One region of the Neobacillus sp. 19 genome, then DNA from elsewhere that is predicted to be linked to it. Evidence: predicted binding sites of a transcription regulator. Region 1 holds the regulator's gene; each other region holds the start of a gene.
What was found. The regulator Rex, encoded in region 1, represses fermentation and respiration genes when NADH is low (regulators of the CRP and FNR family bind a similar motif). The targets are predictions, from matches to a motif close to TTGTGAAATATTTCACAA.
Positions count from the first base shown of each region.

Region 1 (4,584 bases):
ACCAGTTTACCCCTGACGATATCTGCTGTCGTATTTTCAAGGAATACTTCATCGCCTTCAATTACCTTCACTACTAGTGACCCCTCATCCTTAACAAATGGAAGCAGTGATGTTTTTCTTTTAATTGTGATCTTTCCACCACCGATTTCCTCAGCCGAACTATTGCCAAAACGGAGAGCAATATTAATCGTATCCGCATTCAATAGACCTTTTATTTCAAATCCGCCGCTTAAATCAAATCTCTCATATTCGACGTCGCCGCCCACGGATATACTGCCCTTTATATTAGCTGTTTCACCTGAAAGCCGCTCACCCACTTCAAGAGTCCCAAGGATCTTGATTTTTTTCAAAGCTGATTCACCAGCAATGGACAACGTCCCCATTACCAACATGTCACCAGACTCCATTTTCCCCATCACTACCGTTTCACCGATCACTTTTACAGATCCGGCTTTCACATTCTCCAATGCCTCACTCGTGCCGTATATATGAAACGTAGAACATTCTACATTACTTTCAATCGTCCCTTCCCCGCGGATGCTCACCTTATCGTACCGGCCGCCAGGATAATTGCCTGAACCATTGATCGTCAGATTTTGACCTTTTTCCACTTCTTTCTCCCCCTTTATATCTTTCTCGACTCTTTCACAACTGCCTTTTTGTCAACTGAAAGCTTTCCGCTATATTCAACAAGACCAATCTCACATTTTGGCCCGATGGTAATCTCGTTGCCGCGGACAACAGCCGCCTTCGTATTTTCTAATTCGATTTTGTCCCCTTCGATACATTCCGTTTCCAGCTGGGTTTGAATAAACGACTTAAATAATCCCATTAATGCCGGTTTGTCTTTAATACGAATGGTTTGCCCGCCTATTTCTCTAACTTTGCACTCTCCAAAAATCTTAATATCCACTTCATCCGCATTTAAAAGCCCGCCAATGATAAACAGTGACTCCGCTTTAAACGATTCCGCTTCACAATCTCCCTCAACGGTCAGCCTGCCCTTAATGCTGATTTCCTCCGCTTTTAGCTTTCCTCCGACAGAGGTCTTCCCCGCCACGTTGAACTGTTCCGCGTAAAGGTTATGTTCAATTTTCGCCGTTCCATCGACTGATAATGATTTACAGTCAAGATTTCCTTTCACTTTTCCGTTTCCGTTAATCTTAGCTTTGTTCGTTACAACATTTCCATTTACCGTTCCCGATCCATTGCAATCGAATTCGACACAGTCGATATCACTGTTAACGGTTCCTTTGCCATTGATGGTTACATGGCGAAATTGCCCGCCGTTTGCCGAGCCAAAGCCGTTAATATTCAAGTCTCCCCTTTTTTGCGTATCCATGATCATTCTCCTTTATAATAACTTCGCCTTAATCTCTTCCATACAGTTCACGAGTGAAAGCTGAACCATCACTTTCGTCCCTTGGTCAAACTGAACAGCTTCCGCATTGATCAGTAATAAACAGGATGAAACCCCCAGTTTTCTCGTCAGCACTAACTCAGCATTTTTTTGTTTGATCGATCCCCTATGATCCTTTAAGACTTGAAGCAGCATTTTCCCTTCATCTAGATTAACTTCTCCGGACTGCAGCAGCTTCTCTAATACATAGACTTCAAGAATTCTTGAAAAATCAAAATGTGTTCCGCCCTTTTCAGTTTCCAAATATACGTCCATTACTGCACTCGAAACAATGTTACGCTCCAACAGTTCCTCTTTCGTGAAATGCAACTCTGTTACGTTAGGTGAAAACATGTCAGCCAGCTCATCCAATGATAGGTTTTCTTTCATCGTTTGAATCTTATCAATTCGCTCTAAAATCTTTTCTCTTGGAAAAAAGGTTTCCTGCCCCGTAAACGTTGATTTTCGAATAAACCAGTCCTCAGGAATTAGATCCTTTCTCTTCCAGCGATACAGCTGACCGTACGAGATTCCTGCCATATCTAATAAATCTTTTTTCGAAATTAACCCCTCGCTCATTTTTAATATCCCCTTTCTGGTTTTTAATGTAACATAACACTGTTACGTTGTAAAGAAGGCAATAAAAAAACTTTCCACAATTTCTGTGAAAAGTCTTAATCGACATTATTCTTCTATTTCCACTGTCGGATAATGCTTTAAAAAGTAGACCAGTGACTGGAGTTCTACTGCCAAGTCAATGTGATGTACCCTGATTGAGGATGTGACATTTAACCTTGCTGGGGTGAAATTTAAGATCCCCTTTACATTGGCATTCACAAGCCGGTCCGTGATCATCTGTGCTGCTTGGGCTGGAACGGTTAGAATGGCAACATGTATGTCTTCCTCCACTAACACTTTCTCCAACTCATCCATGTGAAAAACAGGTACTTCACGAATCATCGTGCCCATTTTTGCCGGATCGACATCAAAGGCACAGGCAATTTTTGTGTTATTATTTTTTAAAAAATTATAGTTTAAAAAGGCTGTACCAAGATTCCCCACCCCGATTAAGGCAACCTTAGTCAATTCATCCTGGTCAAGTGTTTTACGGAAGAATGTTAATAAGTAATTGACATTGTATCCATAGCCCTTTTTCCCTAATGCGCCGAAATAAGAAAAATCGCGTCGAATCGTTGCCGAATCCACTTTTACCGCTTCACTTAATTCTGCTGATGAAACCCTTTGCTTGCCTGAACTATGCAAATTTTTCAAAAATCGATAATAGAGGGGCAGCCGTTTGGCTGTCGCCTGTGGTATCTTCATCGTTTCATTACTCATATTCTCCCACACCCCTTTTGAATGTATGTTATTATTTCACTTGTTCCGTTCGCTTGAAGTCACCGTTTTTTCCGCCAGTTTTCTCGACTAAATAGGTTGGCCCAATGACCATCCCTTTATCAACTGCCTTACACATATCATAAACGGTTAATGCACAGGCCGAAGCAGCTGTTAGCGCTTCCATTTCCACACCTGTGTTCCCTTTTGTCTTAACAGCTGCAGCAATATGTAATTGAACCTGATCTTGCCCGCCCTCTTCCCATGTAAAAGAGATATTTACCCCTGTTAATGGAATCGGATGACACATCGGGATCAAATCCCACGTCTTTTTTGCAGCCATGACTGCTGCAACTTGAGCCACTGCTAGCACATCGCCTTTTTTCATTTCTTGGTTATTTATTTTTTCAAAAATTTCTTTACTGACCGTTATGCTGGAATGAGCAAGAGCGGTACGTGCCGTTTCTGGTTTATCACTGACATCGACCATCTTTGCTCTGCCCTCTTCATTAAAATGTGTAAATTCTGCCATAAAAATATTCCTCCTATCCAAAAATAATACACTATTTTTCCTAAAATGTGTGTGAAACTTTGAACTTTTTTGATAGCCATTGGCTTTATTGCCCGTAATCCGGTTATACGGTACACTATTAGTATGTATATAGAGGTGAAATTAGATGATTTTGTTACAGGTTAATCAATTACAAAAATATTATGGCGCTGACCTTATTTTATCGAATATAAAGCTGGAATTACAAACCCGTGACCGTGTCGCCCTCGTCGGCCGCAACGGCGCAGGAAAATCGACATTATTGAAAATTATTGCCGGTCATTTGTCACATGATGGCGGTGAGATTATAAAGCCGAAAGAAGTGACCATCGGCTATTTAGCGCAAAATACCGGACTTGAGTCCAAATTATCTATTTGGGAAGAAATGTTGACCGTGTTCGAACCCTTGCGTGCAATGGAAAAGTCACTGCGCAGGCTGGAAGAACAAATGGCCGACCCTGCTATTTTCGAGGACCCTGTTAAATACGAACGGATTTTAAAAGAATATGATCTGCTCCAAGTAAAATTTAAGGAGCAAGGGGGCTATCAATACGAAGCCGATATCCGCTCCGTTCTGCATGGCCTTAACTTTCACGACAGCACCCTGATGATTTCCAGTTTAAGCGGCGGACAGAAAACCCGTCTTGCCCTTGGAAAGCTGCTGTTAACGCGTCCCGACATTTTGATTCTGGACGAGCCTACCAACCATCTCGATATTGATACATTATCATGGCTCGAACAATATTTACAGAGCTATGATGGCGCGATTTTAATCGTATCTCATGACCGCTATTTTTTAGATAAGGTTGTGACGCAGGTCTATGAGGTATCCCGCAAGCAAATCGGGCGGTTTCCCGGGAACTACAGTGCCTACCTTGAGCAAAAAGCGGCCAATTATGAGCGCGATATGAAACTCTTTGAGAAGCAGCAGCAAGAAGTCGCTAATCTGCAGGACTTTATCCAACGAAATTTAGCGCGGGCTTCGACCACGAAGCGAGCGCAAAGCCGCCGGAAAAAGCTCGAAAAAATGGAGCTGATGGATCGTCCGCTTGGGGACGAAAAATCGGCAACCTTCTCGTTTGAAATTGAAAAACAAAGCGGGAATGACGTTTTAACGGTGGATTCACTTGCCGTCGGGTATGAGGGTGAGATGGTTTCAGAGGACATCACCTTCCGCGCCTATAAAGGAGAGAGTATTGCTCTTGTTGGTCCGAATGGAATCGGAAAATCGACACTGTTAAAAACCATCATAAAAAAATTGCCCGCACTTGCTGGATCAGTTTATTATGGAACAAACCTT
Region 1 covers NZ_JBMPZU010000099.1:122,076-126,659, reverse strand. Annotated here, with positions in the region: gene ACO1D1_RS26945 (cytoplasmic protein) at 1-611, opposite strand, end outside; gene ACO1D1_RS26940 (polymer-forming cytoskeletal protein) at 626-1,342, opposite strand; gene ACO1D1_RS26935 (YhbD family protein) at 1,355-1,978, opposite strand; gene ACO1D1_RS26930 (redox-sensing transcriptional repressor Rex) at 2,084-2,737, opposite strand; gene moaC (cyclic pyranopterin monophosphate synthase MoaC) at 2,769-3,266, opposite strand; gene ACO1D1_RS26920 (ABC-F family ATP-binding cassette domain-containing protein) at 3,412-4,584, shown strand, end outside.

Region 2 (4,584 bases), on a different contig from region 1:
AATTTACAATCATCTTTTGAACAATGTCGCGAAGGTTTTCAGATTCCAGCACTTCATCACGCTGAGAGTAAATAATCTCACGCTGTTGACGGAGAACATCGTCATACTGCAACAGTTGTTTACGGGCATCAAAGTTATTGCCCTCCACACGTTTTTGTGCTGATTCAACTGCACGGGATACCATCTTACTTTGAATCGGCTGAGTATCATCCATTCCAAGCTTTTCCATCATTGATTTCATATTATCAGAGCCGAAACGGCGCATTAATTCATCTTCCATTGATAAATAAAACTGGGTAACACCAGGGTCCCCTTGACGACCGGAACGTCCGCGGAGCTGGTTATCAATCCGTCTGCTTTCGTGGCGCTCGGTGCCAATAACCGCTAATCCGCCTAGTTCAATAACCCCTTCACCAAGTTTAATGTCTGTACCACGGCCAGCCATGTTGGTTGCAATGGTAACGGCCCCCTTGTGACCTGCTTCCGCAATGATTTCTGCTTCACGTTCATGGTTTTTCGCATTCAAGACATTATGATGGATTCGTTTTTTGAATAAATAGGTTGAGATCAGCTCAGACGTTTCAATTGCAACCGTACCAACGAGGACCGGCTGTCCCTTTTGATTACGTTCGGCAATATCCTCTACAACCGCGCGGAACTTGCCGTCCATCGATGAGTAAATTAAATCCGGGCGGTCGTCACGGGCAATTGGTTTGTTAGTTGGAATAACGATAACATTCATATTATAGATGTTGCGGAATTCCTCTTCTTCTGTTTTCGCTGTACCTGTCATACCGGCTAATTTTTCATACATTCGGAAGTAGTTTTGGAACGTAATCGTTGCCATTGTCATACTTTCGTTTTGGACTTCTAGACCTTCTTTTGCCTCAATGGCCTGGTGCAAGCCCTCGCTATAGCGGCGGCCCTTCATCAAACGGCCGGTAAACTGGTCGACGATCACAATTTCGCCCTCTTGCACAACATAATCAACATCTAGATGCATACTGACATTTGCCTTTAACGCCTGGTTAATATGATGGTTCAGCGTTACGTGCGACATATCAAAAAGATTTTCAATTCCGAAGGCCTTTTCGGCTTTACTGATTCCTTCTTCCGTCAGCATAACGCCTTTCGTTTTTTCATCATACGTGTAATCAGTATCCTTTACGAGCATACGGACAAAGGCGTTTGCTTGAATATACAGAACAGCTGATTTTTGTGCTGAGCCGGAAATAATCAACGGGGTACGCGCTTCGTCAATTAAAATCGAGTCAACTTCATCAATGACAGCAAAAAAGAGAGGACGCTGTACCTTTTGCTCTTTATACAAAACCATGTTATCCCGGAGATAATCGAAGCCGAATTCGTTGTTTGTACCATAGGTGATATCGCAGGCATAGGATGCTTGCTTTTCATCCTTATCCATGCTGTTCAAATTCAAGCCAACTGTAAGTCCTAAAAATTGATACAGCTCCCCCATTTCAGTAGCGTCACGGCTTGCCAAATATTCGTTGACGGTAACAACATGAACACCTTTTCCAGACAGGGCGTTTAAATAAACCGGCATCGTTGCGGTTAACGTTTTACCTTCCCCAGTCTTCATTTCCGAAATGTTCCCTTCGTGGAGAGAAATACCCCCCATCAGCTGAACATGGTACGGATATAAACCTAGCACACGGCGGGCGCCTTCGCGGACTACCGCAAATGCTTCCACTAGTAAATCGTCAAGAGTTTCACCCTTTTGATAGCGAGCCTTAAACTCCTCCGTTTTTTCCCGAAGCTGCTCGTCTGTTAACTTTTCTGTTTCCGCAGCAAGGGCATCAATTTTCGTTGCAAGCTTGTCTAACCTCTTCAGCTCGCGTTTGTTCAGATCAAATACTTTATTTAAAATCCCCATCATCTGATGAACGCTCCTTCTTATCGAGACTAAAATAACAATTTTTCAAAAAAATCCATGCCAAACAATTCGATAATTTTCTTATTTATCTTACCATTTCCTTCAAACAGTGACAACAATGTTAGCAGGGAGCAAAAAATGGTTTCCCGTATTTTATAGGAGCCAGATTATAAACAGCGAATAAATTTCTGCCGGATGTTCATTTTTTGGTCAATTATAACAGTTTGACCGCGAATCCATATCAATGGAAGTTTGTACTGCTAAAAATGAATATTGAATGAATGATTACTTCGATTTGTGTATAAAAATTCAATCATATGTTTATTAACACTATATAAACAGTGTTAATAGAACTCTTTAATAACAACGTTTGTATGTTGTTTTTAGGGTAAAATAGGACTTTTGTCTTTATGAAAAAATATTCACAAATTGTACATTGGAATATACTCTTACAATGTTAGATACTACCTTTAGAGAGGTAAATATGGAAAAAAAATAGAGAGAATGAATCCAAAATGGGAAGGGTGAGTTAATTGGCCATTTGGGGAAAAAAGAAAGATAAAGATAAAGATCCCGAAACAAGAGAAGATAGAAAAAAAGCTGGCCTAATTCGCAGACTTTGGCAAAAATTCAGAGGGATAGACTGGAAAAATCCAGTTAACAGGTGGAAGTTGCTTTTCGCTTCTCTTGTTGGCTGTATCGTTGTTTTCGGAGGCGGATACGGTGTGCTTTCCTTAACTAATTCGCCGTCATTTTGTGCCAGCTGTCATGAAATGGCACCGGAGTACTCAACGTATACGGCTAGCGCCCACAACAATATTACATGTGTCCAGTGTCATATCAAGCCTGGGTTCGTCAATATGGTAACCCACAAAATGAAATCGATGAAAGAGGTCTACTATCATGTGACAGGTGTGCCTAAACAAATTGTTCAAACCGAGGACGAAGCGATTTCAAATGAAAACTGTTTGCAATGTCACTCCAAGAATCGTCTTGTTACCGCATCCGGAGATCTGAAGGTAAACCATAAAGGACATATTGAAGAAGGTGTACCGTGTATCAGCTGTCATGCTGGAGTTGTTCACGCGAAAATTGTTGCCCGTGGTATTAATACCGAAGAAGTCCGCGGTCATTACACAGAGGAAACAGCACAAAAGCTCATGGAAAAGAAATATATGGCACCAAACATGGGTACATGTATTGATTGTCACGATAAGGTAAACAACGGTGAAAAACCATGGGAAGAAGTCTCCTACCTAGTTCCGCCAAATCCAGAACACGTTGATAAAAAGCTGGAGGAACAAGAGCAAGCGAAAACAACTGCTGGTGAAGCAACAGAAGAATCAGTTGAAAAATCAGAAGCGGCTGCGGAAGCTCATGGTGAAAAAACGCAAAAAATTATCTTGCAGGCAATAGGAAAACAAAAGAAAGACGTTAAGATATCCATGGAATGTAAGACATGCCACAAGAAAGTGGATATTCCTAAAAGCCACCAAACAGCCGACTGGAATCAAAATCATGGGGACACCGCTGTTGCGAAGCTAGATACATGTATGGACTGCCACCAGGATTCTAAGTGGATTAAAGAAATACCTAAAGAAGATCTAATCACACTTTTAAAAATGAAAGATGCTAAACAAGCAACTGGCAAATACACACCTAATATGACTCTTGCAAAAGAAGAATCGCGCATCAATAAATTCTGCAGTGCCTGTCACTCTGAACGGCCTGATGGACACGGAGACAGCAACCAATGGCTGACAAGTCACGCTGACAAAGCAAAAACAAATGAAATGAAGGCAGAATGCTTTGTCTGTCATGATCGTGATAAACCAAAAGCTGACGCTGCAAATGAGAAAGCACCAACAGACGTTTATTGCCAATACTGCCATAGAACAGGATTTAAAGATGATGTTAAAAATTAAGAAATTCTAAACTGGAGGGACGCTTTATGGATGAAGAACACAAACAGCTATCGGCCCCTCCCCGTTATCGCTATATGTTAATTAAGGTTGCAACTATAACATTGCTGCTTCTAGCCATCTTTTTCTTCATTGGCTTCTTCGGGCTAGAAGCAGCCTCAGGCTCAAAATATTGTTCATCCTGTCATGAAATGAAGCCTGAGTATTTTACGTGGAAAGCCTCTACACACAGCGAAGTGGATTGTGTTAACTGTCATAAAGACCCAGGGGTTAAACAGATAGCGAAGGTTCAAGCAGACGAAGTCATAAAGAAGATCAAAAAAGAAAAAACCACTGCAGCAGCCATTATTCGAATGACAAAGGAAATTCCCGACAGCACTTGCGAAGAGTGCCATAATATGTCAAATCGTATTGTTTCTGCATCTGGGGATATCATTATTCCCCATGATCAGCATTCAGATAAAAAGATTAATTGTACCCAATGTCACAACAGTGTGGCCCATGGAAAAATTGCTGATCGGAACATGACGTTTAACACAGATTATTCCAAGTGGGATGCTTCGGTTGGAAAAGCGGCAATGGCAGATTTGAAATTTACCCGGCCAACTATGGATACCTGCATGGATTGCCATATTGCTCGAAAAATTACAACCGAATGCAGTGCGTGCCATACGACTGGAATGTTTCCAAAGAGTCATAAAAAGGCTGATTTCAAGACCAAAACCCACGGTGCGGCCGCAAAGACAGATTTAAACGATTGCAATT
Region 2 covers NZ_JBMPZU010000031.1:97,954-102,537, forward strand. Annotated here, with positions in the region: partial or broken gene secA (preprotein translocase subunit SecA) at 1-1,900, opposite strand, end outside; gene ACO1D1_RS09410 (cytochrome c3 family protein) at 2,431-3,822, shown strand; gene ACO1D1_RS09415 (NapC/NirT family cytochrome c) at 3,849-4,584, shown strand, end outside.
Region 2: ACO1D1_RS09410 (cytochrome c3 family protein) is a predicted target of Rex. The motif match lies at 2,308-2,325, and genes of this name have one in related genera.

Region 3 (4,584 bases), on a different contig from region 1:
ATGAACCCGGAAATTGGCATTTAAAGCCGGGTGCTCCAAAAGAACTGGAAGTGGAGTTAGCAAATTACCTGTCCAGCCTTGAACATATAGACGAACCTGGTACATTAAATGGTGTCCAAATTCAATATCCTTATGATCATTAAAAAAGAACCTATATAATAGAAGAAAGCGGTTACAAAAACCCTTGACAGTAGAAAAATTTGTATGAAAATGAAGTTCATGACAAACTCTATAATGACTATTTTCTTAGGAGTGAAAAAAATGAATGTTAATCGAGTGAAGCAGATATTGTCTTCTTCAGCAGATATTGAAGTAAAATATAATGGGACTTCTGTATGGATTGACCAATTAAATGAAGATGGAAAAACAGCAACCGTTCATTTACGAGGTCCACTTGAAGAACGAACGATCGTTGAAATTGGTGAACTAATCGAAGATTAAGTACTAAAATGCCCACGTCATTTCATAATGGAAATGACGTGGGCATTGTTTTGCGTATTTTACCCAACCTGCTTGGCTAAAGATTTGGCAACGGTCGCTTTTCTTTGATAGAAGAACCAGTTAAGTCCAAAGGAAATGACATAGAATCCTATAAAGAAGTAGAAAGCAGTCACTGGTGTTCCGGTCGCATTAACAGACCATCCGAATAGCTTTGGAATAAAGAATGAACCATATGCTGCGAAAGCTGCGGAAAAGCCGATAACAGGTGCTGCTTCTTTTGGAATAAAGATAGCTGGGATCATCTGGAATGTTGAACCAGAACCAATACCCGATGCTAAGAATAGCACTAAGAAAGAGATTAAAAATCCTGCAAATTGCTTACCATTTAAAAAATAAATAACTCCTGCTGCACCAATTCCCATGATGACCAAAACATAGGCAGTCACTTTTGCGCCCCCTAGTTTGTCAGCCATCCAGCCGCCGACTGGTCTGGCTGCTGCAGCTACTAAGGCACCAAGGAAAGCAAGGGAGATATACTCCGGAAACTGAGATCTTAACAATAGCGGGAATGCCGCAGAATAGCCGATAAAGGAACCAAATGTTGCTACATAAAGAGCAGTCATGATCCAAGTATGTTTCCTTTTTACAATTACAAATTGATCTGCAACTGATTGTTTTGCCCCAGGTACATTATCCATTTTAAAGAAAGCAAGTAATGTCATAATTACAATTGGGATTACCCAGATAAATGCTGCGTTTTGTAGCCATACTTCCTGTCCGTTTGCTAAAACCTGTTTATTGCCAACAAGTGCAAAAGTTCCAGATGTAATAATTAATGGTGTGACGAATTGTACAACTGAGACACCCATGTTACCTAAACCGCCATTGATGCCAAGCGCCGTACCCTTTTCTTTTTTTGGAAAGAAGAAGCTAATATTTGCTGATGATGATGAAAAGTTTCCGCCGCCAAGACCGCAAAGTGCTGCAAGCAAAAGCATGATGGAGAATGGAGTATCGGGATTTTGAACTGCAAATCCAATACCGATCGCTGGGATGGCTAGAACAGCTGTTGAAATTACTGTCCAGTTCTTCCCTCCAATAGAACCAACCGCAAACGTATAAACAAAGCGGAGCGTTGCACCGACAAGACCTGGAATAGCAGCAAGTGTAAATAATTGTTCTTCCGTAAATTGGAAGCCTATATCGTTAAGACGAACAGCAACTACTGACCAAATTTGCCAAACAATAAAGGCGAGCATCAAAGATGGAACGGATATCCACAGGTTCCTTTTTGCATGTTTTTTTCCTTCTGCCTGCCAAAACTTTTCGTCTTCCGGATTCCAATAATTAATTCGAGCCATAATCATTTCCCCCTATATGGTTTTCTAATTTTTAATTGATTTAGTTGTTGTTGTTGATGAATTTAATATAAACCACATGGTAACATGATTTTTGTGACGTACGTCACAAAAATAGTGAAGGAAATGTGAACTCAAGCAGTTAGACAAAAAGTTGTAATAATTATCACTTTTTAAGGCAAAAAAAAAAGACCTTTGAAGTAAAAGGCCTCTTACTGGGATTTAGATTTCCTTAGAATTTTCTTTTTTCTCATTAAACATGCCTACATAATTTTTTGTTTCTCCTGCATCGTCTTTAATTGCTGTAATGGTTAACCACTCTTTATAAATCTCATTATTTTTACGTTTGTTCCAAATATAACCTTCCCATATTCCGTTTGTTTTTAAACTATCCCACATTTTTTTATAAAATTCATTATCATGTTCCCCAGATTGCAGGACACTTGGTGTTTTTCCAACAACTTCTTCCTGACTAAAACCAGTAATTTTTGAAAATGCCGGGTTAACGCTTTGAATAATTCCGTTAACATCCGTTACGCAAATTCCATCTAGTGCGTGATTGACTATCTTAGATGAAATATCAAGTTTATCTTGATAGTAAAGCCAAACAACAATGACTAAACTTGCTAAGGAGAATTCGGAAAGTGACATAAAACCAATTGCGTAATGTCCAGTCCAATTAAAGAGAATTGTTAAAATAATGGGTGGGAAAAAGCCGCCAAGACCACCCATTGCAGCAACAATTCCGTTGACTATCCCTGCTTGTTTGGAAAAATATAATGGGACTAACTTAAAGATTGCCCCATTTCCAATCCCTGCGAAGAAAGCCACTAATAAACAGCCAAACGAATAGATTGGCAGTGATGGCGTAAATGACAAAAGAAACCCTGCAAAGGTAAGGCTGAAAAATACGGCCATAAGGATTAGAAATGGATTTATTTTATCTCCAAGCCAGCCGCCTACAGGCCTAAAAAACGTGGCTAGTGCAATAAAACCGGCGGTTCGTAACCCTGCATCCACCTTATCCAATTCAAAGTGATTCACCAAAAAGGAAGGTAAATATATGGTGAATGCGACAAAAGATCCAAAGGTAATAAAATAAAATAAACTTAAAAACCACAGTTTAGGATTTTTATAAACTTCTTTAATTTGATCAGATAAGGAATTGTCGACCTTCCGTTCCTTTCTGTCGCCAAAAAGGAAATTTAGTAAAGCAAATATCAACATGATCACAAGGAATATTTTAACGGTATTTCTCCATCCATACGCATTTGCAAGTACAGGTGCAGAAAAAGAGGTAATTGCCGTACCAATATTACCAGCGCCATAAATACCGTTGATAAAACCATGCTTTGCTTTTACATAATATTTCGGCAGCGAGGTAACGCCTATTGAAAAAACTGCTCCTCCAATACCAAGTAATAATCCCCCCAAGATAAGCATCATTAGGGAATTCGCATAACTTATAAGGGCAATTGGTATAAGCAAAATAATAAAACTGATCGTAAATAAAAATCTTGCACCATATCGGTTGGTCCAAAAGCCGATGGGAACCCTGAGAAGTGATCCCAGAATAACCGGCACAGCTGTAGCCCAGGCAATTTCTGTTGATGATAAAGGAATATCAGCCTTTATAAAAGGCATAAGTGAAGAAATAAGTACCCAAACCATAAATCCCGCCACGAGACTTCCAGTTTGAATAAAAAGTTGTTTTGTACCTTGATTCATTTTCATCCCCCTCAAAATCCCTTTACTCTTACTATACCCTCAAAATAAAGTTATATATTTACTTGGTAAATCCATTCGTATGGAAAATTTTTCTTTTAGTATTATAGAACACTTTCAATATTAAAACTATGAGGTATGACACAAGAGAAAAGAATTATTTACATAAGTTATATCCAGTAGTATATTTTTCCTGTAATATGTATTTTATCATTATGGCAGTTTAAATATATAGTGGGTTTTTTTAAAATTTAATAGGATTGGAAGAAAATCAATGCAACAAAAAAAACGATTTCTTGATCCCCCTAAAATCCTTGTTTTGGGTTTTGCTTCTATTATTTTAATAGGAACTCTCTCCTTGATCCTTCCAGCAGCAACAACAAATGGCCAAGGGTTATCTTTTATTAACGCATTGTTTACAGCAACATCGGCCACTTGTGTAACAGGTCTTGTTGTTGTGGATACTGGAACTACGTTTACGTTATTTGGACAGCTAATCATTTTGTCTATGATTCAAGTCGGCGGTCTTGGATTTATGACCTTTGCTACCTTATTTGCTTTTTTATTAGGGAAACGAATTTCTTTAAAAGAAAGAATTTTGCTTCAAGAATCACTAAATAACCTTTCAATGGAAGGAATTGTACGGTTAGCTAAACGTATTTTAATATTTACTGCCGTTATTGAATTCACCGGTGCTGTGCTTTTATCTATACGGTTTTCTTTTGACATGCCAGTGGGAAGAGCGATCTATTTCGGGATTTTTCATTCTATCTCGAATTTTAATAATGCAGGGTTTGATATTTTAGGCAATTATCAAAGTCTAACAGCGTATGTAGCTGATCCCACTATTGTATTAACAATCTGTTCATTAATTACCGTTGGCGGGATTGGCTTTATCGTTATGAATGAACTTTTTGAATATAGCAGTTCCAAACGCTTATCATTGCATACGAAAATTGTTTTAGTTACAAGCTTCTTATTATTAATTGGCGGAACAATTGGAATTTTTATATTAGAATTTACCAATGAAAAAACCTTAAAGCCCCTATCCTTTTCTGGT
Region 3 covers NZ_JBMPZU010000035.1:193,462-198,045, reverse strand. Annotated here, with positions in the region: gene ACO1D1_RS12435 (hypothetical protein) at 1-143, shown strand, start outside; gene ACO1D1_RS12430 (H-type small acid-soluble spore protein) at 262-441, shown strand; gene ACO1D1_RS12425 (NarK family nitrate/nitrite MFS transporter) at 501-1,802, opposite strand; gene ACO1D1_RS12420 (NarK/NasA family nitrate transporter) at 2,022-3,527, opposite strand; gene ACO1D1_RS12415 (TrkH family potassium uptake protein) at 3,799-4,584, shown strand, end outside.
Region 3: ACO1D1_RS12425 (NarK family nitrate/nitrite MFS transporter) is a predicted target of Rex. The motif match lies at 1,894-1,911, and genes of this name have one in related genera.

Region 4 (4,584 bases), on a different contig from region 1:
CGGCAGCAGAACGCCATTAGTTGTTAAGCCGATGTCACTTAATCCCTCAATCGCAGATAGTTTTTTGACAAGAATCGGCATATCCTTTCGAAGCAGCGGTTCTCCGCCTGTTAAGCGAATTTTTTCTACCCCTAAACGAACAAATATTTTTCCAAGACGTTCAATTTCTTCATATGTCAGCAAGGCGCTTCGGGGTAGAAATTCAAAATCGGGACCGAATTGATCAGCAGGCATACAGTATTGGCAGCGAAAATTACAGCGGTCGATGACCGAAATTCTTAAGTCACGCAATGGTCTATTTAATTTATCTTTAATAATGGTCTTTTCCATTTATATCAACTCCATTATTGTTAAAGAAGCAATTTATATTTAGTGTAACAGGGTTTACCCAAAAATACTGTTACTTTATTCACTATTAAAATACTTTTTAATATTATTCTTATCTTAACAGATGTTTGCTGGTGAAGAAATGATTGTTTTGGAAATCTTTATCCACCTTTTTTTCCTTCTCTCCATAATATAATACAATAGTTCCATTATTACTTTCCAAATCCCACTCAAGTTTTCACTATATTGTCATTGTTTACTTCATTTTTTTACCTTGTCTTAGGATAAAATGTTACTAATGAGACTAACGAAGAAGAAAAACTGACTCTTTACAAAATGACCCTTGAGGTGAATCAAATGATGACGACAATGAAACCAACCCATTCCATTGAGATAAAAGAATTACTTAGATTTGCAGACCGGAAATTTAGAAGTGAAAGAGGATCTTTCCTTTTTCAAGAAGGGATGTTAGCAGAGGAGCTTTACATTATTATTTCTGGTAAAATTCAAATTAGTAAAATCACATCCGACGGCCGTGAACTTTCCCTCCGCATTTGCGGTGCAAATGATATATGCGGCGAATTAACTCTTTTTACCGACAATCCCCGATATTTATTAAGTGCTAAGGTTCTCGAAGAAGGAGAAATTGCTGCAATCAAAAAAGATGTGATTGAAAGTGAAATTTTCCAAAATAGCAAGCTAGCGTTTGAATTTATGAAATGGATGAGCGATCACTTCCGGAAAACACAAACAAAATTCCGAGACCTTGTTTTAAATGGGAAACGCGGTGCTTTATTTTCGACCCTTATTCGGATGTCCAATAGCTACGGAATTGAAAAAGGAAGTGAAATTTTAATTGACCTGCCATTAACCAATCAGGAACTGGCTAATTTCTGCGGTACCTCTCGTGAAAGTACGAATCGTATCCTAAGTGAGTTAAAGCGTGACAAAATTATTTCCATAAAAAAAGGAAAGATATCAATTTTGGATTTACAATATTTAAAGGATGAAATCGGCTGTGAAAATTGCTCAGCTATTTATTGCAATATTGAATAATCTTTTAACAAGGCTGTCTCAAAATGAGGCAGCCTTGTTTCTTTTTAATTTTGCGTTTGCTTCTCTCTTAGGGCTTTTGGAATATAAACACAGAATGGTTCGCTTTCTAGGTAGTCACCTGTCATTGCATAGGCTCTTGACCTGGAACCCCCGCAAACATAACGGAATTCACATACCCCACATTTACCCTTAAATTCGTCAGGATTTCTTAATGCCTTGAAGATAGGGGATTCACGGTAAATTTCCGCTAATGGTGTTTCACGCACATTCCCTGCTTTAACTGGTAATAACCCACTTGGATATACATCGCCAATATGCGAAATAAATACAAAGCCATTCCCATCATTTACGCCTTTAGGAGCACGGCCAAGACCGTCAATGGAACCGGTTAATCCTTTTTCAGTTAAGGCACTTAAATAGTCGATTTCACCTGTCTTTGCCTTCGCTTCACGCATTTTTTGCTGAATGACAACGCGGCGGTAATGCATGGCTTCTGTTGTTTTAATATCGAAAGATACTCGTTTACTTAGGTCGTAAAGCCAGCGTAAAACCTTTTCATGTTCCACAGGAGAAATCATATCCGAAACTTGTCCTCTTCCTGTTGGGACAAGGAAAAAGACACTCCATAGAACACAATTTAACTCTTCAACCATTTTGGCCATTTCATCAAGGTACTCCACATTATAGCGGGAGATAACTGTATTAATCTGAATCGGTATTTCAAGCTCATGTAAATATTTTATTCGTTCCATTGTCAAATCAAAGGAACCAGCCGTTCCACGAAAATGGTCATGAATTTCGGCAGTCGGTCCATCAATACTAAACGCCCAGCGGGAAAGACCGACCTCTTTTGCCTTTTTAATCGCTTCTTTTGTAACATTTGGGGTAGCACTTGGTGTCATTGATACCCGTACGCCCTTATCGACAGCATACTTCGCTATATCAAAGATATCTTCCCTCATCAAAGGGTCACCGCCCGTAAAGACAAGGATTGGGTTGTTCATCTCATATATTTGATCTATCAGGTTTTTGCCTTCTTCAAAAGAAAGTTCGCGTGGATCTCTTGTATATTGTGCATCGGCGCGGCAATGCAGACATTTTAATTGGCAGGCACGTGTCAGCTCCCAAATTACGATAAACGGATCTTTATTAAAATCTCGGTTAAAAGACAAATAAAACGCCTCCTAGACAGCTGGTTCAAACTATCAAACAGCCTTAATACTCTGTATTATAAAGGTGTTTATAGTTAAAAAAAGTGAACTATCTCACAACCGTGAAGTTATATATGTCCGTTTTGTGAATGAAAAAAAACAGCGGAATGTCCACTGTTTTCATATTTCAGGTCTTTTCTTGAATTCCTATCGAATGCCTAAGGCAATTTTTGCGTAACGTGACATCATCTCTTTATTCCAAGGCGGATTCCAAACAATGTCCACATCAACATCCTTAATTTCAGGAATATCGGCTAAAGCTCTTTTCACTTGGTCTACAATGGTTCCTGCAAGCGGACAGCCCATTGATGTTAACGTCATTGTGATTGTCACTTTACCTTCCTCGTCCATTTCAGCATTATAAACCAAACCCAAGTTTACAATATCAACGCCCAGCTCCGGATCGATCACTAGCTCCAATGCACCCATTATATTTTCTTTTAATTCTTCATTCATTTGGATTCGACTCCTTATTATGATTTATTTACTTCATAAGTATGTTTTTATTACAATTTCCAAAAAGCGCAAAATAATATCCACTTCCGCTAACAATTAAAAGTATAGAGGGTTTTGAAAGCTTTTGGTGTGAATTTTTTTACAGGTTAGCTATAAAATTGTTAACATAGTGAGTATAGAAATAAGATAGTAAAAAAGGCACTATAACAGTAGTGTATCATGCAGACAATTTTTTTCCTAAAACATTGCTTCAATCATGAAAATATAGAATAAGAAGGAGCTCATATGACAGAGAAACATTTAATCGCATTGGATTTAGATGGAACATTATTAAAAGACGATAAAACCATTTCCAATAAAAATAAGGAAATCATTCAAAAGGCAAAAGCTGAAGGGCATATTGTAATGATTGCAACCGGCAGACCTTACCGCTCAAGTGAAATGTATTATCGTGAGTTGGATCTCAACACACCTATTGTTAATTTTAATGGGGCGTTTATGCATCATCCACTTGATTCAGCCTGGGGATTTTATCATGAGCCGCTTGATGTTAAGGTGGCAAAAGATATTGTCGAAGCCTGCAGAAGCTTCCATTTTCACAATATTATTGCCGAGGTGATGGATGATATTTATTTCCATTATCACGATGAAAAGCTCTTAGATATTTTTAGCTTCGGCAATCCAAAAATTACGACAGGAGATTTACAAAACTTTTTAAACGATTCACCTACAAGTTTGCTGATCCATACAGAGGAAGATCAGCTTCAACAAATTCGTAAACATCTTTCAGATGTCCATGCTGAAGTGATTGAACAGCGCAGCTGGGCTGCCCCATGGCATGTAATCGAGATCATTAAAGTTGGATTAAACAAAGCGGTTGGCTTGAAAAAGGCATCAGAATACTTTGGAATTCCCGCCGAAAGGATTATTGCCTTTGGTGATGAGGATAATGATTTGGAAATGCTTGAATATGCCGGACATGGGATTGCCATGGGCAATGCAATTGAGCAAGTAAAAAATATAGCCAATGAGGTTACGCTGACGAATGAAGAAGATGGAGTCGGCGAATATTTGGCAAATTTGTTAAATATTAAATAACCCCTTCTTTTTCACCATTGTTTACCTAAATGAACACACTCCGTTTGGGCATACTATTTTTGAAGCAGCGATGCTGTTTCAATATGAGCTATGAGCATATTGGAGGGATTCGAATGGGTAGATCAAACAAATCGAAACGCTTTGTCCAGCAAGGAAAGGACTCGATCAACAAGCATGCTGAACGGATTCCTTATCACATGACCTACGCTGAAGCAGAGGCTCAGAAAATGGCCAATGTGCATGAATCCTCGCTTGGAGGAATTTAACATGGGAAACCAATTGTTCCAGGAAGCACGAAGATTTGTTGAGATGGCGAAATCCGCTAACCCTGCTGACCTTGATTCTGCTGTTGCTAAAGCAAAGAATGCCCTTAGTTCTGCTTTTGCAAACTCAACCGCAGCAGAGCAGGCCCAGCTCCAACAAATGCAACAAGAGC
Region 4 covers NZ_JBMPZU010000056.1:573-5,156, forward strand. Annotated here, with positions in the region: partial or broken gene moaA (GTP 3',8-cyclase MoaA) at 1-330, opposite strand, end outside; gene ACO1D1_RS16985 (Crp/Fnr family transcriptional regulator) at 685-1,383, shown strand; gene ACO1D1_RS16990 (TIGR04053 family radical SAM/SPASM domain-containing protein) at 1,428-2,555, opposite strand; gene ACO1D1_RS16995 (metal-sulfur cluster assembly factor) at 2,742-3,050, opposite strand; gene ACO1D1_RS17000 (Cof-type HAD-IIB family hydrolase) at 3,336-4,148, shown strand; gene ACO1D1_RS17005 (hypothetical protein) at 4,262-4,414, shown strand; gene ACO1D1_RS17010 (DUF3813 domain-containing protein) at 4,416-4,584, shown strand, end outside.
Region 4: ACO1D1_RS16990 (TIGR04053 family radical SAM/SPASM domain-containing protein) is a predicted target of Rex. The motif match lies at 2,637-2,654, and genes of this name have one in related genera.